DNA from 2 places in the Pseudomonas sp. 2024-210 genome. Region 2 is predicted to be linked to the other one. Evidence: predicted binding sites of a transcription regulator. Region 2 holds the regulator's gene; the other holds the start of a gene.
What was found. The regulator LexA, encoded in region 2, represses DNA repair genes until DNA is damaged. The targets are predictions, from matches to a motif close to CTGTNTNNNNANACAG.
Positions count from the first base shown of each region.

Region 1: recN (DNA repair protein RecN) is a predicted target of LexA. The motif match lies at 9,062-9,077, and genes of this name have one in related genera.

Region 1 is NZ_JBJGEJ010000011.1:55,371-67,079, forward strand. Features, by position in the region: gene carB (carbamoyl-phosphate synthase large subunit) at 1-2,494, opposite strand, end outside; gene carA (glutamine-hydrolyzing carbamoyl-phosphate synthase small subunit) at 2,607-3,743, opposite strand; gene dapB (4-hydroxy-tetrahydrodipicolinate reductase) at 4,004-4,810, opposite strand; gene dnaJ (molecular chaperone DnaJ) at 4,821-5,945, opposite strand; gene dnaK (molecular chaperone DnaK) at 6,266-8,182, opposite strand; gene grpE (nucleotide exchange factor GrpE) at 8,283-8,849, opposite strand; gene recN (DNA repair protein RecN) at 9,102-10,784, shown strand; gene fur (ferric iron uptake transcriptional regulator) at 10,881-11,294, opposite strand; gene ACI7MX_RS15995 (outer membrane protein assembly factor BamE) at 11,393-11,709, shown strand, end outside.
Region 2 is NZ_JBJGEJ010000013.1:120,905-132,613, forward strand. Features, by position in the region: gene fadB (fatty acid oxidation complex subunit alpha FadB) at 346-2,493, shown strand; gene fadA (acetyl-CoA C-acyltransferase FadA) at 2,521-3,696, shown strand; gene ACI7MX_RS17560 (DUF1653 domain-containing protein) at 3,782-4,033, shown strand; gene topA (type I DNA topoisomerase) at 4,133-6,760, shown strand; gene ACI7MX_RS17570 (DUF6586 family protein) at 7,060-7,581, shown strand; gene ACI7MX_RS17575 (hypothetical protein) at 7,700-7,936, shown strand; gene sulA (SOS-induced cell division inhibitor SulA) at 8,008-8,481, opposite strand; gene lexA (transcriptional repressor LexA) at 8,494-9,102, opposite strand; gene ACI7MX_RS17590 (TetR family transcriptional regulator) at 9,364-10,071, shown strand; gene nagZ (beta-N-acetylhexosaminidase) at 10,241-11,251, shown strand; gene ACI7MX_RS17600 (S-methyl-5'-thioinosine phosphorylase) at 11,265-11,709, shown strand, end outside.

The DNA.
Region 1 (11,709 bases), on a different contig from region 2:
GCAGAGCAAGTTGCACGTTCATCAGGCCGACAACGCCCAATTCCAGAGCCATTTTTTTGACCTGTTCGCGCATCTCGTTCTGGATGTGCAGCGGCAAAGAGTACGGAGGCAACGAGCACGCGGAGTCGCCGGAGTGAACACCCGCCTGCTCGATATGCTGCATGATCGCGCCGATGACTACATCAGTGCCGTCGCATACCGCATCAACGTCCATTTCGATTGCGCAGTTCAGGAAGTGATCCAGCAGCACCGGGCTGTCGTTGGACACTTTCACTGCATCACGCAGATAGCGCTTGAGCTCTTCTTCTTCGTAGACGATTTCCATCGCACGACCGCCCAACACGTAGGAAGGACGCACTACCAGCGGATAACCGATTTTGGCGGCTGCGCGGATGGCTTCGTCTTCGCTGCGCACCGTCGCGTTTGGCGGCTGACGCAGGTTCAGGCGCTCAACCATTTGCTGGAAACGCTCACGGTCTTCTGCTCGGTCGATGGCATCAGGGCTGGTACCGATGATCGGCACGCCAGCTTCTTCAAGAGCACGCGCCAGTTTCAGCGGGGTTTGGCCGCCGTACTGAACGATCACGCCTTTTGGCTTCTCGACACGAACGATTTCCAGCACGTCTTCCAACGTGACGGATTCAAAGTACAGACGATCCGAAGTGTCGTAGTCGGTGGAAACGGTTTCCGGGTTGCAGTTGACCATGATGGTCTCGTAACCATCGGCACGCAGCGCCAGAGCAGCGTGAACGCAGCAGTAGTCGAACTCGATACCTTGACCGATACGGTTAGGGCCACCGCCCAGAATCATGATCTTGTCACGATCCGAAGGGTTGGATTCGCACTCTTCCTCATAGGTGGAGTACATGTAAGCCGTATCAGTCGCGAACTCGGCTGCGCAAGTGTCAACGCGCTTGTAAACCGGGAACACTTCCAGCTTGTGACGGTGGCGACGCAGGTTTTTCTCGGTCACGCCCAACAGTACGGCCAGACGAGCGTCCGAGAAACCTTTGCGCTTAAGGCGATACATCGCATCGCGATCAATCGAGGACAGCGCCATTGTCTTGATCTTCTCTTCGTCCTTGATCAGATCTTCGATCTGTACCAGGAACCAAGGGTCAATCATGTTCATGCCGAAGATGTCTTCGACTGTCATGCCTGCGCGGAATGCGTCAGCCACGTACCAGATACGCTCGGCACCCGGCACAGTCAGCTCGCGCTTGAGCACGGCCATGCTTTCCGGGTTGCTCAGGTCGAGCTTTGGATCGAGACCACTAACGCCCACTTCCAGACCACGAAGGGCTTTTTGCAGCGATTCCTGGAAGGTGCGGCCGATGGCCATCACTTCACCCACCGACTTCATCTGAGTCGTCAGGCGCGCGTCAGCTTTCGGGAACTTCTCGAAAGCAAAACGTGGCAGCTTGGTCACAACGTAGTCGATGGACGGCTCGAACGAGGCAGGCATCGCACCGCCGGTGATTTCGTTTTGCAACTCATCCAGGGTGTAACCGATGGCCAGCTTGGCAGCGATGCGTGCAATCGGGAAACCTGTAGCTTTCGAAGCCAGCGCCGAGGAACGCGATACACGCGGGTTCATCTCGATCACGACCATACGGCCAGTGTCCGGGCAAATACCGAACTGAACGTTGGAACCGCCTGTTTCAACGCCAATTTCACGCAGTACCGCCAAAGAGGCGTTACGCATGATCTGGTATTCCTTGTCCGTCAGGGTTTGCGCAGGCGCAACGGTGATCGAGTCACCGGTGTGCACACCCATCGGATCAAAGTTTTCAATCGAGCAGACGATGATGCAGTTGTCCTTCTTATCGCGGACAACCTCCATCTCGTACTCTTTCCAGCCAATCAGCGATTCGTCGATCAACAGCTCTTTAGTGGGCGACAAATCCAGACCGCGAGAACAGATCTCTTCAAACTCTTCACGGTTGTAAGCAATACCGCCACCGGTGCCACCCATGGTGAAGGACGGACGAATAATGCAAGGAAAGCCCAGCTTTTCGAGAACCGCATTGGCCTCTTCCATGCTGTGAGCGATACCCGAACGCGGACAATCAAGGCCGATGGACTTCATGGCCTTGTCGAAGCGCGAACGGTCTTCAGCTTTATCGATGGTGTCGGCATTGGCACCGATCATCTCTACACCGAACTTCTCCAGAACGCCTTCACGCTCTAGATCCAGCGCGCAGTTCAGAGCAGTCTGGCCACCCATGGTTGGCAACAGTGCGTCTGGGCGCTCTTTCTCGATGATCTTGGCAACAGTCTGCCACTTGATCGGCTCAATATAGGTAGCGTCGGCCATGTCCGGATCGGTCATGATCGTGGCTGGGTTGGAGTTAACCAGAATAACGCGGTAACCCTCCTCGCGCAGAGCCTTACAGGCCTGGGCGCCGGAGTAGTCGAATTCGCAGGCCTGGCCGATAACGATCGGGCCAGCGCCGAGAATCAGGATGCTTTTAATGTCTGTACGTTTTGGCATGGGTTTTTCACTCAAATCCGCAGGTCAGTCGGCAAGCCGTCAATCAAGATGCTGAAGCGCCCGAGGGGCCACCGAAGTTCGGGGCCACCATCGGAGCGCAACGGAGCATTGATCAGCGGCGCTTGGCCATCTCATTGATGAAACGATCGAACAGCGGCGCTACGTCGTTCGGGCCCGGGCTGGCTTCAGGGTGACCCTGGAAGCTGAAAGCGCTCTTGTCGGTCAGTTCGATACCCTGAAGGGTGCCGTCGAACAGCGACTTGTGAATCGCACGCACATTGGCTGGCAAGGTGGCCTCATCCACAGCAAAACCGTGGTTCTGGCTGGTGATCATCACAACACCTGTGTCCAGATCCTGAACCGGGTGGTTAGCACCATGGTGGCCATGACCCATTTTCACAGTCTTGGCGCCCGAAGCCAGTGCCAACAGCTGATGGCCCAAGCAAATACCAAACACTGGAATCTCGGTGGTCAGCACTTCCTGAATCGCCTTGATTGCGTAATCGCAAGGCTCGGGATCACCCGGGCCGTTGGACAGGAACACACCATCAGGACTCAGCGCCAGTACATCACTGGCAGGCGTCTGAGCCGGAACCACGGTCACGCGGCAGCCGCGCTCAACCAGCATGCGCAGGATGTTCCACTTTACGCCGTAATCGTAAGCCACAACGTGATAAGGCAACTCGCTGGCTTCGATAGTCGGATGGCTGTCGGTCGCCAGGTTCCAGACGCTGGAACGCCACTCATAGGCTTTATCGGTGGTGACTACTTTCGCCAAATCCATGCCTTTAAGGCCTGGAAAACCACGTGCAGCGGCGATGGCAGCTTCGTCAGAGATGTTGTCGCCAGCCATGATGCAGCCGTTTTGTGCGCCTTTTTCACGCAGAATGCGTGTCAGGCGACGTGTGTCGATACCGGCGATAGCCACAACATTGTTGGCTTTCAGGTAGTCAGACAGCGACAGGGTGTTGCGCCAGTTGCTGGCAACCAGTGGCAGATCACGGATTACCAAACCTGCGGACCAAACACGATCAGACTCGGCGTCTTCCGGTGTAGTACCGGTATTGCCGACATGCGGGTAAGTCAGGGTCACGATTTGCTGAGCGTAGGAAGGATCCGTCAGGATCTCCTGGTAGCCAGTCATTGCGGTGTTAAACACCACCTCACCAACGGTTTGACCGTCGGCACCAATGGCTTCGCCGCGAAAAATGCTGCCATCAGCGAGGGCGAGTATGGCTTGCTTAGTCAAGAAGACCTCCCGTAAATAAAGCCTGAAAGGGCGATCGCAGGTTGTAAAAAAGCGGAGTGACGTATGGACACGTCACCCCGCTTCTTCACTGAATAATTCTGCGCGCTTTTAGTGGACACACTAAAGCTGTAGCTTACAGAAAAAGGCTTTTTTGGTCTACCGCTAAAGTGCCGAAAAGGCTGAGGAATGCGACAGGACATCGCTTAGCGGGTAAAAACCGGGCTATTGATAGCGCAATAGCCCGATAATACAGAGGCATTTCAACGCAGGTCGAGCACATCCTGCATGTCATACAGGCCCGGCTCGCGCCCCTCCAGCCAAAGCGCAGCGCGAACCGCACCCTTAGCGAACGTCATGCGGCTGGACGCTTTGTGGGTAATCTCAAGGCGCTCACCTTCAGTGGCGAACAACACCGTGTGATCACCGACCACGTCACCACCGCGTACAGTCGCAAAACCAATAGTCTCGCGCTCACGTGCGCCGGTATGCCCTTCCCGACCATAGACCGCAACCTTTTGCAGGTCACGCCCCAACGCATCGGCAATCACCTCACCCATACGCAGGGCCGTACCCGAAGGCGCGTCGATCTTGTGACGGTGATGGGCTTCGATGATTTCGATGTCCGCATCCTCACCCATCACCCGTGCCGCCATATCCAGCAACTTAAGCGACAAATTGACGCCAACACTGAAGTTCGCTGCAAACACGATCGGAATGTCTTTGCCAGCATCAGCCAACAATTGTTTTTGCGCTGCATTGAGCCCTGTAGTACCAATCACCATCGCCTTGCCTGAATGACGGCAAATCTCCAGGTTTTTCAACATAACTTCGGGCAGCGTGAAATCGATCAACACATCGAAGTCATCCACGACCGCCTGCAAGTCAGCCGACAACGGCACACCCAGCCGACCCAGAGAGACCAATTCACCGGCATCAGCACCGATCAACGAACTACCCGGGCGAACAATCGCAGCGGTCAAACCGCACAGCGGCGAGCGCTGCTGCACCGCATCGATCAGGGTTTTACCCATACGCCCGGCAGCGCCCATTACAGCTATACGTCGCATGCCTCGCCCCTTATAAGTCGCCGAAGAAGCGCTTAACGCCTTCGAACCAGCCCGTTGCGTTAGGCGAGTGACTGCTGTCACCTTCCAGCGTAGAGCGGAACTCTTCCATCAGCTCACGCTGACGTCGGTTCAGCTTCACCGGTGTTTCAACCACAACACGGCACATCAAATCACCAGCACCACCCCCACGCACAGGAGCAACACCTTTACCGCGAATGCGGAATTGCTTACCGCTTTGCGTCCCCTCAGGCACTTTCAACTTGACCCGACCATCAAGCGTCGGCACTTCAAGTTCTGCCCCCAATGCGGCATCAGCAAAATTGATCGGCACTTCACAGAACAGATGCTTGCCGTCGCGCTGGAAAATCGCATGCTCGCGCACCTCGATCACCACGTACAGATCGCCCGCAGGCCCACCCTGTACGCCTGCCTCGCCCTCACCCGAAAGACGAATACGATCGCCTGTATCAACACCCGCAGGCACTTTGACCGACAGGGTTTTGTACTCTTCTACGCGGCCTTCGCCACGGCAGCTGTCGCACGGATCGGAAATGATCTTGCCCTGACCATGGCAGCGCGGACAGGTCTGCTGCACCGCGAAGAACCCCTGCTGCATACGTACCTGGCCAATACCGCCACAGGTCGTACAGGTAACAGGCGAAGAACCCTTCTTGGCGCCAGAACCGTCACACGGCTTGCAATTAACCAGCGTAGGAACACGGATATTGACCGTGGTACCGCGTACAGCCTCTTCCAGATCCAGCTCCAGCGTATAGCGCAAATCGCTACCACGCTGAGCGCCGCCCCGGGAGCCGCCACGACCACCGCCAAAGAAATCACTGAACACATCGCCAAAAATATCGGAGAAGTTTTGCCCGCCAAATCCTGCCCCGCCGCCACCCATTTGCGGATCGACACCGGCATGCCCGTATTGATCATAGGCGGCCCGCTTGCTGGAGTCCGACAGGACTTCGTAAGCTTCGTTAGCTTCTTTGAACAGCTCTTCTGAAGCCTTGTCATCCGGATTACGGTCCGGGTGATGCTTCATTGCCAGACGTCGGTATGCCTTCTTTAACTCCACCTCAGTGGAAGTACGCTCGACACCCAATATTTCGTAATAATCGCGCTTTGCCATAATTCTTTGCACTCTCAAGGACGTTCGGCAAAACCCTCCCGAGCCTCACCAAACCCGCCAAACCCGATAGACATCAGACTCGACTCACGTCTTTTTCAACGATATTGGTTTCTGATTAACAGCCAATGCATTGGCTGACAGGAGCGGTTTCGTGCGGGCGGAACGTAAAAATCTCCGAGCCCAACCGCCAGCATCCGACCTTGTCGCATGCTGTAAAAATTCCTCTACTCCAGACACGCCAACGCGGGAGCAAGCTCCCGCGCGGCGACATCCTACCAGTCACCGCCAGCGTGCGGTCAACCGGGCGACAAACAAGCTAATTACTTGTTGTCTTTTACTTCTTCGAACTCAGCATCGACAACGTCGTCTGCTTTTTCAGCCGAATCAGCTGGCTTGGCCGCTGCGTCTGCCGGGTTCGCTTGCTCGGCGTACATCTTCTGAGCAACTGGAGCAGACACTTTGGACAGCTCTTCAACCTTGGCTTCGATAGCGGCTTTGTCGTCGCCTTTTACAGCAGCTTCAAGAGCAACCACTGCGGTTTCGATTGCAGCTTTCTCTTCTTCGGTCACTTTGTCACCGGCATCAGCGACCATTTTGCGAGTCGAGTGAACCAGTGCGTCACCTTGGTTGCGGGCAGCTGCCAGCTCTTCGAACTTGCGGTCTTCCTCAGCGTTGATCTCGGCATCGCGAACCATCTGAGCAATTTCTTCCTCGGACAGACCGGAGTTGGCCTTGATCACGATCGACTGAGATTTGCCAGTCGCCTTGTCTTTCGCGCTCACGTTCAAGATACCGTTGGCATCGATGTCAAAGGTCACTTCGATCTGAGGCACGCCACGTGGAGCAGGTGGAATGTCAGCCAGGTCGAACTTGCCCAACGACTTGTTTTGAGCCGCTTGCTTACGCTCACCTTGCAGCACGTGAATAGTCACAGCGCCCTGGTTATCGTCAGCGGTCGAGAATACTTGCGATTTCTTGGTAGGAATCGTGGTGTTTTTCTCGATCAGAGCAGTCATTACGCCGCCCATGGTTTCGATACCCAGAGTCAGCGGGCTCACGTCCAGCAGCAGAACGTCTTTAACATCACCGGCCAATACCGCGCCCTGGATAGCAGCACCCATTGCAACAGCTTCGTCCGGGTTCACGTCTTTACGTGCTTCTTTACCGAAGAACTCGGTTACCAGCTTTTGAACCAGCGGCATACGAGTCTGACCACCGACCAGAATCACGTCGTTGATTTTCGACACATCGATACCTGCGTCTTTCAACGCGATACGGCAAGGTTCGATGGTGCGTTGAACCAGGTCTTCAACCAGCGATTCCAGCTTGGCGCGCGAAATTTTCACGTTCAAGTGCTTAGGACCGGTGGCATCTGCAGTGATGTAAGGCAGATTCACGTCAGTCGACTGGCTCGAAGACAGTTCGATTTTGGCTTTTTCAGCAGCTTCTTTCAGACGCTGCATGGCCAGCGGATCACCTTTAAGGTTCATGCCGCTTTCTTTCTTGAACTCGTCAACCAGGTAGTCGATCAGACGAATGTCAAAGTCTTCACCACCCAGGAACGTGTCACCGTTAGTTGCCAGCACTTCAAACTGATGCTCGCCATCCACTTCGGCAATTTCAATGACCGACACGTCGAAAGTACCGCCACCCAAGTCATAAACGATGACAGTGTGGTCGCCTTTCGCTTTATCCATACCGTAAGCCAGAGCAGCAGCGGTAGGCTCGTTGATGATGCGTTTTACGTCCAGACCCGCAATACGGCCGGCGTCTTTAGTCGCCTGACGCTGGCTGTCGTTGAAGTAGGCCGGAACGGTAATGACCGCTTCAGTCACTGCCTCGCCGAGGTAATCTTCGGCGGTTTTCTTCATTTTCTTCAGAATTTCAGCCGAGATTTGTGGCGGAGCCATTTTCTGGCCGTTCACTTCAACCCATGCGTCGCCATTGTCAGCCTTGACGATTTTGTAAGGCACCATCTGAATGTCTTTCTGTACAACTTCTTCGTCAAAACGACGACCGATCAGACGCTTCACCGCGTACAGGGTGTTATGCGGATTGGTCACTGCCTGACGCTTGGCCGATTGGCCAACCAGAATTTCACCATCATTGGCGTACGCAACGATCGACGGCGTAGTACGCGCGCCTTCTGCGTTTTCGATAACTTTTGCTTTACCGTTTTCCAGAACCGAAACACACGAGTTAGTGGTCCCGAGGTCAATACCGATAATTTTGCCCATGTCTACTCTCCCTAAATTTGAATTTTTTTGCCGCAGCAGTAATGACCAACTGCGGCACTGCTTAACGCTTGACTTCTAAATGGGGGCCTTGCGGCCGATTTCAAGCCTGCTCGTCAATCGATGGCGAAACCGGCGCTGGCGCCTTGCTGACTACGACCATAGCCGGGCGCAGCAAGCGGCCATTGAGCTGATAGCCCTTTTGAAACACCTTGAGCACACTGTTCGGCTCCAGGTCAGCGCTTTCCTGCATGGCCATTGCCTGATGATGCTCGGCATTAAAAGGCTCGCCGTGTGGATCGATCGCTTCCAGCTGATAACGCTTCAGAGTGTCCTGGAACATTTTCAGTGTCAGCTCGATCCCTTCGCGCATTGGACGAATGTTCTCGTCATCCGGACTGGACAGCTCAAGACCACGCTCAAGACTGTCAATCACCGGCAACAGATCGCCAGCAAACTTTTCCAATGCGAATTTGTGTGCTTTCTCGACGTCCTGTTCAGCGCGGCGGCGAACGTTCTGCAGATCAGCAGCAACACGCAAAGCCTGGTCATGAGCGGCGGCCAGTTGCTCTTCAAGCGACTGAACACGCGCGACCAGATCTTCGCCAGAGGCATCGGCGGCCTGATTTGCTTCTTGGTTTTGCGTATCCATAGTCTGTTCGTCTGCCATAGATTTCTCCTTTCGAACTTTGTCCGCGAGCTCGACTCGCGCTTCTGCCAAGGTATATGGGGTCGCAATTTTCAGGTTCAAGAGCCGCAAGGCACTAACAGTGCGTCTTTGTCCTGCCCGCAATCTCCGCTAAAAAATCAAAACGCGCTAAAAACTCAAAAACACCAAGCAAATCGTACTAAAGACAGCCATTGTCAGCACGAAACAAAACACTGTATAAATAACCAGACATTACGTTTTGGAGCAGCTCCTATGCTGGTGCACCTGTCCGTTCATAACTACGCCATCGTTGAACATCTCGATCTTGAACTGGATCGCGGGATGAGTGTAATCACTGGCGAGACCGGTGCAGGCAAATCGATCATGCTTGATGCACTGGGCCTCACACTGGGAGACCGTGCCGATAGCGGCGTAGTTCGACCAGGCGCCGACAAAGCCGACATTCTTGCTACCTTCGACCTGCAAGACATTCCCGAAGCACAAGCCTGGCTCGCCGAGCGCGACCTTGAAACGGATGGCCCGTGCATTCTGCGTCGCGTGATCACCACTGAAGGACGTTCGCGCAGCTATATCAACGGCACGCCCTGCCCTCAAGGTGACCTGAAAGCCCTCGGCGAATTGTTGATTGATATCCACAGTCAGCATGAGCACCAGTCACTGCTTAAACCCGATACCCACCGTCGCTTGCTGGACGAATACGCGGGTGCCACCGATCTGTCCCGCCAGGTCCAACTGGCCGCCCAAAAGTGGCGCCAGGCACGGCAAGAACTTGAACACCTCTCCAACTCAGGCGATGAACAACGCGCACGTCATCAGTTACTGAGCTACCAACTTGAAGAGCTCGAAACGCTGTCACTGGGCGAAAACGAACTGGAAGAGCTGGAGCAGGAACACAAGAACCTGACCAACGCTGAAACCTTGCTCACGATCTGTCGCCAAGTGGTTGAACAGTGCAGCGAAAACGACTCCGGCAACGTCCTTAATGCATTGACCGTCAGCCTGAATCGACTTTCGAGCATCAACAACAGCTCAGGTTCTCTGAGCGAAGCAACCGACCTGCTGGCCAGCGCACAAATCCAGGTCGAAGAGGCCGTAGGTGAACTCAACCGTTTTCTAGATCACTTTGATGCTGACCCGGGGCGCCTGCAATATCTGGAAGAACGTCTGGACACCATCTACACACTCGCTCGCAAACATCGTGTACAACCAAGTGAGGTCCCTGCCCTGCAACAAAGGCTGCTGGATGAGCTCGAAAGCCTCAATGCGAACGACGAATCCATCGAACGCCTGACCCACGAACTGGCAGCCTATACACGCCACTATCAAGAATGTGCACGTGAACTCAGCAACCTGCGCGGTCAAGCAGCATCACGCCTGAGCGGTGCAGTAGAAGAAGAAATACAGCGACTAGGCATGCCCGGGGGTCGCTTCTCGATCGAGCTGCGTCCACAGGCCAGCCTCGACCCGATGCCACATGGCTTGGAGCAGGTAGAGCTACTGGTAAGCGCCAACCCCGGCCAACCCCTTAAAGCGTTGGCTAAAGTAGCGTCAGGCGGCGAGCTGTCACGCATCAGCCTGGCCATTCAGGTCATCACCGCGCAAACCTCACGGGTACCGACTCTGGTATTCGACGAGGTCGACGTCGGCATTGGCGGCCCGACTGCTGAAATCGTCGGCCAACTGTTACGTCGACTCGGCGAACGCGGCCAAGTACTGACGGTGACCCATTTGCCGCAAGTGGCTGCGCAATGCCATCAACATCTGTTTGTGCATAAGGTTCGCGAAAGCGACACCACTCGCACTGCGGTGTCGAAGCTAAGCAAGAAAGAGCGCATAGAAGAAGTTGCACGCATGCTCGGCGGCATCGACCTGACCAAAGAATCGTTGGCGCATGCGAAGAAAATGGTCGTCACTGCAAAAATTCTTGCAGCTTAGCGACGAACGGTAGCAAAAGCCGTTAATCAGGCTGCACAAAGGCGACCCTTGGGTCGCCTTTGTTGGTTTCGCGAACCAGAAATTCGCGCTACAGACTTATTTTGTTTGCTTGCGCACGTACAAAACAAGATTGTGATCCACCAGCTCAACACCGTGTTTAGCGGCGATGGCGTGCTGCAGTTTTTCGATGTCTTCGTCGAAAAATTCGATCACTTCACCGCTGTCCACATTAACCATATGGTCATGGTGGCCACCGTCGGCATCTGCCAATTCGAAGACCGCATGACCCCCATCAAAATTATGGCGGATCACCAGCCCTGCTGACTCAAACTGAGTCAGTACACGGTAAACCGTGGCCAGCCCCACATCTTCGCCTGCGGTCATAAGTGCCTTGTAAACATCCTCGGCACTCATGTGACGCTGCTCGGCAGAGTCAAGCATTTGCAGGATTTTGACTCGTGGCAGAGTCACCTTCAGTCCGGCTTTACGGAGTTCGCTATTTTCAACCATGGTTAGCTTTCTCGCGGAAGCCGCTTCGCAGCTTCTATTAATACGGGTATGATCGGCGTTTACGTTGTCCCAGCCAAGATAGTGGAAGTCGCCCACCGATGCAAAACACCAAGCTCTTGCTAACCAGTTTCACCTTTGTGGGACTGCTCGCACTCGCCGGTTGTTCATTCCCCGGGGTTTACAAAATCGACATCCAACAGGGCAATGTCGTCACGCAGGACATGATAAACCAGTTACGCCCGGGAATGACCCGTCGGCAAGTGCGGTTTATTATGGGCAACGCCCTGCTGACCGATACATTCCACCCTGACCGCTGGGATTATTTGTATAGCCTGCAGCCCGGCGGCGGCGAGCGCCAACAAGAACGCATCAGTGTGTTCTTCAACGAAAATGACCAGCTCGTCAGCCTGTCAGG
Region 2 (11,709 bases):
GCGCGACGTGTCAGATACTGAGGCGTCCTTGCATTTACGACGGCTTTGCCGCCGATCGTAGCCTTCGTGCCTCGTCAGCAACAAATTGCGACCGACCAGTCGTTTTATCATCGTTGGTTTGGGCAATTGACAATCGTTGGCTTTTCCCTGAAGGTGTCGACACCCAAATCAAACGGGCGTATGAATCGAGTGTTTGTCCTGTAAGGCGAAGCTCGCATCAGCCCGATTATCGCGTTGGCGGGTGTGCCTGGCGGATTGGAATCTGTATTGGCCCAAAGGTCAGTGACGGCCAGACGCAGGCGTGCGACGTGTACTGTTCAGCTTCCATATCCTGGAGATCAGTTGATGATTTACGAAGGTAAAGCCATCACGGTTACGGCTCTTGAAAGTGGCATCGTCGAACTGAAGTTCGACCTCAAGGGTGAGTCCGTCAACAAGTTCAACCGTCTAACCCTGAACGAATTGCGTCAGGCGGTAGATGCGATCAAGGCAGACGCCTCGATCAAGGGCGTCATCGTTTCCAGTGGCAAAGACGTATTTATCGTCGGTGCCGACATCACCGAATTCGTCGAAAACTTCAAGTTGCCGGATGCCGAGCTGATTGCTGGCAACCTCGAAGCCAACAAAATCTTCAGTGATTTCGAAGACCTCAATGTTCCGACTGTGGCTGCCATCAACGGCATCGCGTTGGGCGGCGGTCTGGAAATGTGCCTGGCTGCGGACTTCCGGGTCATGGCCGACAGCGCCAAAATCGGCCTGCCTGAAGTCAAACTGGGCATTTACCCGGGTTTTGGCGGCACCGTCCGTCTACCCCGCTTGATCGGTGTTGATAATGCCGTTGAGTGGATTGCCTCCGGTAAAGAAAACCGCGCCGAAGACGCGCTGAAAGTGAGCGCTGTTGATGCTGTGGTGTCAGCTGACAAGCTGGGCACTGCCGCACTCGATCTGATCAAGCGCGCTATCAGTGGCGAGTTGGACTACAAAGCTAAGCGCCAGCCGAAGCTTGAAAAACTCAAGCTGAACGCCATTGAGCAAATGATGGCGTTTGAAACGGCCAAGGGTTTCGTGGCCGGCCAAGCGGGCCCGAACTATCCGGCGCCGGTTGAAGCGATCAAGACTATCCAGAAAGCCGCGAACTTCGGTCGTGACAAGGCGCTGGAAGTAGAAGCCGCCGGTTTCGCCAAACTGGCCAAGACCTCGGCTTCGCAGTGTTTGATCGGGCTGTTCCTGAACGATCAGGAACTGAAGAAAAAAGCCAAGATCTACGACAAAATCGCCAAAGACGTGAAGCAGGCTGCCGTTCTCGGCGCCGGCATCATGGGCGGCGGTATTGCCTATCAGTCGGCTTCCAAAGGCACGCCGATCCTGATGAAAGACATCAACGAGCACGGTATCGAGCAAGGGCTGGCTGAAGCTGCCAAATTGCTGGTGGGCCGCGTTGATAAAGGTCGCATGACCCCGGCGAAAATGGCTGAAGTACTTAACGGGATTCGTCCTACGCTGTCTTACGGCGATTTCGGCAACGTCGACCTGGTGGTCGAAGCGGTTGTCGAGAATCCGAAGGTCAAGCAGGCCGTCTTGGCTGAAGTCGAAAACCACGTGCGCGAAGATGCGATTCTGGCGTCCAACACCTCGACCATTTCCATCAGCCTGTTGGCCAAAGCCCTCAAGCGTCCGGAAAACTTCGTGGGCATGCACTTCTTCAACCCGGTGCACATGATGCCGTTGGTTGAAGTGATTCGTGGCGAGAAGTCGAGCGATCTGGCGGTTGCAACCACCGTTGCTTATGCCAAGAAAATGGGCAAAAACCCGATCGTGGTCAACGACTGTCCGGGCTTTTTGGTCAACCGTGTGCTGTTTCCATACTTTGGCGGTTTTGCCAAGCTGGTCAGCGCCGGTGTCGACTTTGTGCGCATCGATAAAGTCATGGAGAAATTCGGCTGGCCGATGGGCCCGGCCTACCTGATGGACGTGGTCGGTATCGACACCGGCCACCACGGTCGTGACGTGATGGCTGAGGGTTTCCCGGACCGCATGAAAGATGATCGCCGTTCGGCGATTGATGCGCTGTACGACGCCAAGCGCCTGGGTCAGAAAAACGGCAAGGGCTTCTACGCCTACGAAGAAGACAAGCGCGGCAAGCAGAAGAAAGTCGTTGATTCCAGCGTGCTTGAAGTGCTCAAGCCTATTGTCTACGAGCAGCGCGAGGTGACCGACGAAGACATCATTAACTGGATGATGATCCCGCTGTGTCTGGAAACCGTGCGCTGCCTGGAAGACGGCATCGTTGAAACCGCAGCCGAGGCCGATATGGGCCTGGTCTACGGCATTGGCTTCCCGCTGTTCCGTGGCGGCGCGCTGCGCTACATCGACTCGATCGGTGTTGCAGAGTTCGTGGCCCTGGCCGACCAGTACGCTGAATTGGGCGCGCTGTACCACCCGACTGCGAAGCTGCGTGAAATGGCCAAGAACGGTCAGAGCTTCTTCGGTTAAGCGCCCTATTAGAGTGAGAGTGAAATTATGAGCTTGAATCCTAGAGACGTGGTGATTGTCGACTTCGGTCGCACCCCGATGGGCCGCTCCAAGGGTGGCATGCACCGCAACACCCGTGCTGAAGACATGTCTGCGCACCTGATCAGCAAAGTGCTGGAGCGCAATAACAAGGTCGACCCTAAAGAAGTCGAAGATGTGATCTGGGGCTGTGTGAACCAGACCCTGGAGCAGGGCTGGAACATCGCGCGCATGGCGTCATTGATGACCCAGATCCCGCACACCTCGGCTGCGCAAACCGTTAGCCGCCTGTGCGGCTCGTCGATGAGCGCCTTGCACACGGCTGCGCAAGCGATCATGACCGGCAACGGTGACGTTTTCGTCGTAGGCGGCGTCGAGCATATGGGCCACGTGAGCATGATGCACGGCGTTGATCCTAACCCGCACATGTCGCTGTATGCGGCCAAAGCCTCGGGCATGATGGGCCTGACCGCTGAAATGCTGGGCAAGATGCATGGCATCACCCGCGAACAACAGGATGCTTTTGGTGTGCGTTCTCATCAGTTGGCCCATAAGGCAACGATTGAAGGCAAATTCAAAGACGAAATCATCCCGATGCAAGGGTATGACGAAAACGGTTTCCTGAAAGTCTTCGACTATGATGAAACCATTCGTCCGGAAACTACCCTTGAAAGCCTGGCTGCGTTGAAGCCGGCGTTCAACCCCAAGGGCGGCACCGTGACAGCGGGCACTTCGTCGCAGATTACCGATGGTGCTTCGTGCATGATCGTGATGTCTGCTCAACGTGCCAAAGACCTGGGTCTTGAGCCGTTGGCCGTGATTCGTTCGATGGCGGTGGCTGGTGTGGATCCAGCTATCATGGGCTATGGTCCTGTACCGGCTACGCAAAAAGCATTGAAGCGTGCGGGCTTAAATATGGCCGATATCGACTTCATTGAGCTTAATGAAGCCTTCGCTGCACAGGCACTGCCGGTGCTGAAAGATTTGAAAGTGCTCGACAAGATGGATGAGAAGGTTAACCTGCACGGCGGTGCCATCGCTCTGGGTCATCCATTTGGATGCTCAGGTGCGCGTATCTCCGGCACCTTGCTCAATGTAATGAAGCAAAATGGCGGCACTTTCGGGTTGTCCACCATGTGCATTGGTCTTGGCCAGGGCATTGCCACCGTCTTCGAACGCGTATAAAGCGTTGTGTTGATGGAAGCCGGGGCCATGTGCCCCGGTTTTGTTTTTTAAGCGTTTTAAATTTTTTTCTTTGAGGGGGCGCAATATGTCGGTACAACTTGGGCTCTATCAGCACTACAAAGGTCCGCATTATCGGGTGTTCAATGTGGCGCGCCACTCTGAAACCGAAGAGCAGGTTGTTTTTTACCAAGCCCTGCATGGTGAGTTCGGATATTGGGTACGCCCGTTGAGCATGTTTCTTGAAACGGTGGAGTTTGAGGGCAAAACAGTCCCGCGATTCGCCCTTGTTCAGGAAGAGCCGAGTATTTTCCCCAAGGCTAAAGACGCAGTCGCGTAGCACCCTGCGCTTGACCTCACCTTGTAGCCACTATATATAGCGGTGCCGCGTCAGGCGCGAACCGCCTTTCACTTCTAGAATTCAGGAATTTTCTGATCCATGGGCAAATCGCTGGTCATTGTGGAATCCCCGGCTAAGGCCAAGACCATCAACAAGTACTTGGGCAACGAGTACGTGGTGAAGTCGAGTATCGGCCATATCCGAGACCTGCCCACCAGCGGTTCGGCTAGCGCCAGTAAAGAACCTGCTGCCAAGCGTGGTAAGGCCGCGGCCGGCGAAGCGTCCGCCCTGTCGCCCAAAGAGAAGGCTCAGAAACAGCTGATCTCGCGCATGGGTGTAGATCCGGAACACGGCTGGAAAGCCAAGTACGAGATCCTTCCCGGCAAGGAAAAGGTGATTGAAGAGCTGCGCCGGCTCGCCAAGGATGCTGACACCATCTATCTCGCAACCGACTTGGATCGCGAAGGGGAAGCCATTGCCTGGCACCTGCGCGAAGCCATTGGTGGTGATGACAGCCGTTACAAGCGTGTGGTGTTCAACGAAATCACCAAGAAGGCGATTCAGGAAGCCTTCTCCAAGCCGGGTGAGCTGGATATTAACCGGGTCAATGCCCAGCAAGCGCGTCGTTTCCTCGATCGCGTAGTGGGGTACATGGTCTCCCCGCTGCTGTGGGCGAAAATCGCCCGGGGCCTGTCGGCAGGTCGCGTGCAGTCAGTCGCGGTAAAACTGGTGGTTGAGCGTGAGCGTGAAATCCGCGCCTTCAACCCCGAAGAATACTGGGAAATTCATGCAGACCTCGGCACCGCCAAGGGTGCAAAAGTGCGTTTCGACGTCGCCCGTGAAAAAGGCGAGGCGTTCAAGCCACTGAACGAAGCCCAGGCGATGGCGGCACTGGAGAAGCTCAAGGCTTCCAGCTACAGCATCGTCAAGCGTGAAGACAAGCCAACCAGCAGCAAGCCTTCAGCACCGTTTATCACCTCCACTCTGCAACAGGCCGCGAGTAATCGTCTGGGCTTCGGGGTGAAGAAAACCATGATGATGGCTCAGCGTCTGTATGAAGCTGGCTACATCACGTATATGCGTACGGACTCCACCAACCTTTCGGCTGATGCGCTGGAAATGGCGCGTTCGTACATTGAAGGTGAATTCGGCGCGGATTACCTGCCGCCAGCCCCTAACGTCTACAGCAGCAAGGAAGGCGCACAAGAGGCTCACGAAGCGATTCGTCCTTCTGATGTGAATATGCATCCAAGCAAGTTGTCGGGTATGGAGCGCGACGCTGAGCGCCTTTACGAGCTTATCTGGCGCCAGTTCGTGGCGTGCCAGATGCTGCCGGCCAAATACCTGTCGACCACTGTGACTGTTGCAGCCGGCGACTTTGAGCTGCGCGCCAAGGGTCGCATCCTCAAGTTCGACGGTTACACCCGTGTCATGCCGCAAATTGCAAAACCGGGCGACGATGACGTTCTGCCCGACATGGCGCAGGGCGACAAGCTGAAACTGATCGAGCTGGATCCGAGCCAGCATTTCACCAAGCCGCCTGCACGGTACTCCGAAGCCAGCCTGGTGAAAGAGATGGAAAAACGCGGGATTGGTCGTCCGTCGACCTATGCCGCGATTATCGGCACCATTCAGGATCGTGGCTACGTGGCGTTGCACAACCGCCGCTTCTACTCCGAAAAAATGGGCGACATCGTCACCGAGCGTTTGTCCGAAAGCTTCTCTGACCTGATGGACTACGGCTTCACGGCCGGTATGGAAGAGAACCTCGACGATGTGGCTCACGGCGAGCGCGACTGGAAAAACGTACTGGACGAGTTCTACGGCAACTTCAAAAAGAAACTTGAAGTCGCGGCGGCGCCTGAGGGCGGCATGCGTGCCAACCAGCCAGTAATGACCGATATTCCTTGCAAGGAATGCGGTCGTCCCATGCAGATTCGTACGGCCTCGACGGGCGTATTCCTGGGGTGCTCGGGCTACAGCTTGCCGCCCAAAGAGCGCTGCAAGGCCACCGTCAATCTGGTGCCGGGCGATGAGATTGCTGCCGATGATGAAGGCGAGTCCGAATCGTTGGTGTTGTTGGGCAAGCACCGTTGCCCGATTTGCAGCACGGCGATGGATGCTTACTTGCTGGATGAGAAGCACAAGCTTCACATCTGCGGTAACAACCCGGACTGTGTAGGCTACGAAATCGAAGAAGGTAACTACCGCATCAAGGGTTACGAAGGGCCAAGCCTGGAGTGCGACAAGTGCGGTAGCGAGATGCAGCTCAAAACCGGGCGTTTCGGTAAATTCTTTGGTTGCACCAATCCAGAGTGTAAGAACACTCGAAAACTGCTGAAAAGTGGTGAGGCGGCGCCGCCGAAGATGGACCCGGTGAAAATGCCGGAGCTCAAGTGCGAGAAGGTCAACGACACGTATATTTTGCGTGACGGTGCCTCAGGCTTGTTCCTTGCTGCCAGTCAGTTTCCGAAAAACCGTGAGACGCGTGCGCCGTTGGTGATCGAGATTGTTCCGCACAAGGACGAGATTGATCCCAAGTACCACTTCCTGTGTGAGGCGCCCAAGAAAGACCCTGATGGTCGTCCCGCAGTGATTCGGTACAGCCGTAAAACCAAAGAGCAGTACGTACAGACTGAAGTGGACGGCAAGCCTACGGGCTGGCGCGCGTTCTACGACGGTAATAGCTGGAAGGTTGAAGACAAGCGTAAAGACAAAGACGCTTGATCTGAGTTGACCGCTGAATAAAAAACCGCGCAAGGGCTGCATGCCTTGCGCGGTTTTTTTTGGCCAGATTCTGTAGCCGCTGCCGAGGCGCGAAGGCTGCGATCGGCGGCGAAGTCGTCGTAAAATCAGTCGTTGCGCAGTATCAGGTAGCCTGAAATCTCCGGGTTTACGATCGCTGCGCGACCGGACGCAGCCTGCGGCAGCTGCTACGCAGGGCTATCAGCAAATGCTTGCTCCAATGGCCTGTAATCCCTGAGACTGCATCACTGCCTTTACCCCTTTCGTTGTGGAGCGCCCGCATGGCTCATGAACTCTATACTCGCACCAATCAGAAAATCTATTTCGCAGGTCTGGCACTTGAAGCCATGAAGAAGGCGGGTGAAGGCCGAGCGATGAATGCACAGGCATTGCTGCAAGCTGAGCGCGAATCGGCTGTCTTTCATTTATACGGTGCTTTACTGGGGCTAAGCCATGAAATTGCCGGGTTCTATCGGCTCTCTCAAGCCAATGCGACACGGGTTGAGCTGATACTCACTCAGGCTGTGCTGGATGAAAAGGCGATTCCTGAGTTGGCTGAGCTGGTAGAGCTGGCGCGAGCGCCACAGACTTGGTTGGCCCAGTTGTTAGCGACTCATGCTGCACTGTACTTGCCGTTGCAGGCACCGAAAAAGATCAAGGTCGATGTGTTTCAGCCCTTGATTGCGGCGGTCAATCTTGAAGATGAGGCTTCACCGCAATTGGCTCAAGAAACGCTGGAGGAGTGGCGGCAAAACCTGAAAGGGTTGGCCATTCGTTTTCGTGATGGCCTTAATGAGTGCTAACGGTCGCGCATAAAACTGTACAGTCAGTCATCACTTTCTAATGATTCCTGCGTATATCCTGGAAAATTCTTAAGGGATGACTGATATAATCTCGCGCTTTCGTGGAGAACAACTTTTTATGCCAACGTCCTTTCTAGAAATTGTCGAATTACCAGACGGCCGTATCGAACTGCGCCGGGCTGAAGACGAAGGGTCTTTGGTGACGCTGGACTTCTCTGAGGATGCCAAGGCATTTCTTCAGGGTCAGCATGTAGAAGTGGCGAAAGCCATGCTGAGCGTGGGTGTGCAAATGGCCGGCCGCCTGGCCGAAGGCGATCTTGAGCAAGATGAAGAAGGGCCTCGCATTCTTCATTAAGCGCCCCGCACAGCTCTCTACCACAGCAAGGCTAATGCGTTCAGCACTGGCCCTGTGGTTGTAATAGCCGTTTATCCCAAGCGAATATTTAGACTTTGCCCGTTACCTGCGCGTGCTGCGCCGATCAGCTGTTGGCGCGCGGCACTGCTCAGTGGGTTGATCCAGCTCACTACAGTGTGGCTGCGGCCCAGGCGTAGGGCTTCGCAGGTCAGTTGTAGCGCGGTTTTATTGCCGTTGGGTTGCAACAGCAAAATACGCTCTCGGTTGAGGCCTGCGTCGCGCAGCCAGCTTTGGGTAAGGCTCGGTGGCGGGGCAATCAGGGTCAGCCAGCGTGCATGTTGCTGTTCGCTTAATTCGCGCAGCATGGGCGCCAGCAGGTTCAGGCAGTTCTCGGCGGCACCGCGTAAAGACAGTTCGCTGAATACTTCAGGTTCTGCGCTCCAAGGTGTTTCAAGCACTTCTTTGATCGTGGTGGGCATGGGTTGCGCCATGAACACTTCGAACAGGGGTAGTTGTGCAGGCAGCGGTGTGTGCGGGAACTGCATGGCGCCTCCTAATTAGCGACGTATAACGCCTACGCTCAGGCCTTCGATTACCAGTTCCTGCTCTTTGAGATTCACTTCAATGGGCGCGAAATCGGGGTTTTCAGCGATAAGCCAGACTTTGCTGCCTTCTCGTTTGAAGCGTTTTACAGTCACTTCGTCGTCGATACGCGCCACGACGATCTGACCGTTACGTGCTTCGCGGCAGGTATGAACGGCTAAAAGGTCGCCATCAAATATGCCGACGTCTTTCATGCTCATGCCTTGCACCCGCAGCAGGTAGTCCGCCCGGGGGTGGAAGAAGGTCGGGTTGATGTTGCAGGACTCTTCGACGTGCTCTTGTGCCAGGATCGGGGCGCCAGCTGCGACGCGACCGATGATGGGCAGTGTGGACTCGTCGGCCTTGGCCTCAAAGCCCGGGATGCGAATGCCGCGGGACGCACCGGGGGTCATCTCGATGGCGCCCTTGCGGGCCAAAGCCTTGAGATGCTCTTCGGCGGCGTTCGGGGACTTGAAGCCCAGTTCCTGTGCGATCTCGGCACGGGTGGGCGGGTATCCGTTGTCATCCAGGCATCGCTTGATGAAGGCCAGGATCTCTGCTTGGCGTGGCGTCAGTTTTAACATGGTGATCGCTCTGTTTTTTTATACAGTGACTGGGATTATATACAGTGAAGGCTCATTGGCAATCATCCATTTCCTGTCGTCCGCTGGACGGTCGGCTGTAGGCGGTGTGTGGGGGCATTCATGGGTTGAGGCTGGATGGGCAAAGGCTGTGTTTAAATGCCAGACCGACCAGTCGTAAAACGAACACCTTGCCTTGACTTTTTACAAACTGAAACGTATGTTTCAAACACCTGTTTTAAGTGTTTTTCAGCCGGAGTAAACATGGCCCAGTCGGAAACCGTTGAACGTATCCTTGATGCTGCTGAGCAGTTGTTCGCGGAAAAAGGTTTTGCCGAAACTTCATTGCGGCTGATTACCAGCAAGGCCGGGGTTAACCTCGCAGCCGTCAATTATCATTTTGGCTCCAAGAAGGCGTTGATCCAGGCGGTCTTTTCGCGTTTTTTGGGCCCGTTCTGCGCCAACCTGGATCGTGAGCTTGAGCGTCGTCAGGCCAAGCCTGAGCAGCGTCCCACGCTGGAAGAGCTCCTTGAAATGCTGGTCGAGCAGGCACTGGTGATTCAACCGCGCAGCGGAAATGACCTGTCGATTTTCATGCGTTTGTTGGGACTTGCTTTCAGTCAAAGTCAGGGCCACTTGCGGCGTTACCTGGAAGACATGTATGGCAAAGTGTTTCGTCGCTATATGTTGCTGGTTAACGAGGCAGCGCCGCAAATTCCGCCTATAGAGTTGTTCTGGCGCGTGCATTTTATGCTTGGCGCGGCGGCATTCAGCATGTCCGGGATCAAGGCTTTGCGGGCGATTGCTGAAACCGACTTTGGGATCAACACCTCCATCGAGCAAGTCATGCGCCTTATGGTGCCCTTTCTGGCCGCAGGCATGCGCGCTGATAGCGGTGTGGTTGACCCGGCAATGGCCAGCGCTCAAATGCGTCCGCGGGCCAAAACTCCACAGGCTGCCCTTAAGGTTTGACCTGTGCGGGTGGGCGCGGCAGCTCAGTTCCGCTAAGCTAGCCGCCATGCCCAACCCTGACTTATTCCCGTTTGCCAACGCGCCGCTGCAATCCTCGATTGTGGCGCGTTTAGCTGTGTCCGCACGTTCGCGGCAGGTAATGAGCGCTCTCTTTATTTAAGGAATTTCCATGAGTTCAGCCCTGAAAGGCTCCTTGATGGTGGACGTGGCCGGTACTTGGCTGACGGCCGAAGACCGGCAACTGTTGCGCCAGCCTGAAGTGGGCGGGCTGATTATTTTTGCGCGCAACATCGAGCATCCCCGTCAGGTACGTGAGTTGAGTGCGTCGATTCGCGCCGTGCGCCCGGATCTGTTACTGGCGGTGGATCAGGAAGGTGGTCGGGTACAGCGTTTGCGTCAGGGTTTTGTAAGGCTGCCGGCGATGCGCGCCATTGCGGATAATCCGAATGCAGAGTACCTGGCCGAACAGTGTGGCTGGATCATGGCCACCGAAGTGTTGGCGGTGGGGCTGGACTTGAGCTTTGCGCCAGTGCTGGACCTGGACTACCAGCGCAGTGCAGTGGTGGGTAGCCGCTCGTTCGAGGGTGATCCCGAGCGCGCTGCAACGTTGGCCGGGGCCTTTATTCGCGGCATGAATGACGCAGGCATGGCGGCCACAGGCAAGCATTTTCCGGGCCACGGCTGGGCAGAAGCCGACTCGCATGTGGCTATCCCGACGGACGAACGCAGTCTTGAAGACATTCGCGCCCATGATCTCGTGCCGTTTGCACGTCTGAGCAAGCAACTGGCTGCAGTCATGCCGGCCCATGTTATTTACCCGCAAGTTGACAGTCAGCCAGCCGGTTTCTCTCGCCGTTGGTTACAGGATATTTTGCGCGGCGAACTGCAATTTGACGGTGTGATTTTCAGTGACGATCTGTCAATGGCCGGTGCTCACGTCGTGGGCGACGCGGCCAGTCGTATCGAAGCGGCCTTGTCGGCAGGCTGCGACATGGGATTGGTGTGCAACGATCGCGCTGCCGCCGAACTGGCACTCAGTGCTGCACAGCGCTTGAAGGTCACGCCTTCACCACGTATTGCGCGCATGCGGGCTCAAGCCTGGGCCAGCACCGACTATCGCCAGAACCCGCGCTGGCAGGTGGCAATGGGCGCACTTAAAGATGCTCAATTAATTGATTAAGGGATCTGCCTCAATGACGGTTTACGCAATTATTGGCGGTACAGGGCTGACTCAGCTTGAAGGTTTGACCATCAGCCGCTCGCTGGCACTCGACACGCCATACGGTCCGACCTCCGCGGATATTCAGATCGGTGAATTTGGTGGGCGCGAGGTGCTGTTTCTGGCGCGTCATGGGCATCCGCACCGTGTGCCGCCGCACGAGGTCAATTACCGCGCCAATCTGTGGGCGTTGAAGCAGGCCGGCGCTGAGTCGATTCTGGCAGTGAATGCCGTAGGCGGTATTCATATGGCGATGGGCACGGGGCATTTTTGCGTGCCTCATCAGCTGATTGATTACACCAGTGGTCGTGAGCACACTTATTTTGCCGGTGATCTGGAGCAGGTGACCCACATCGATTTCAGCTACCCCTATACCGAATCTTTGCGAGCGCAGTTGATTGCTGCTTTGGCGGCTGAAG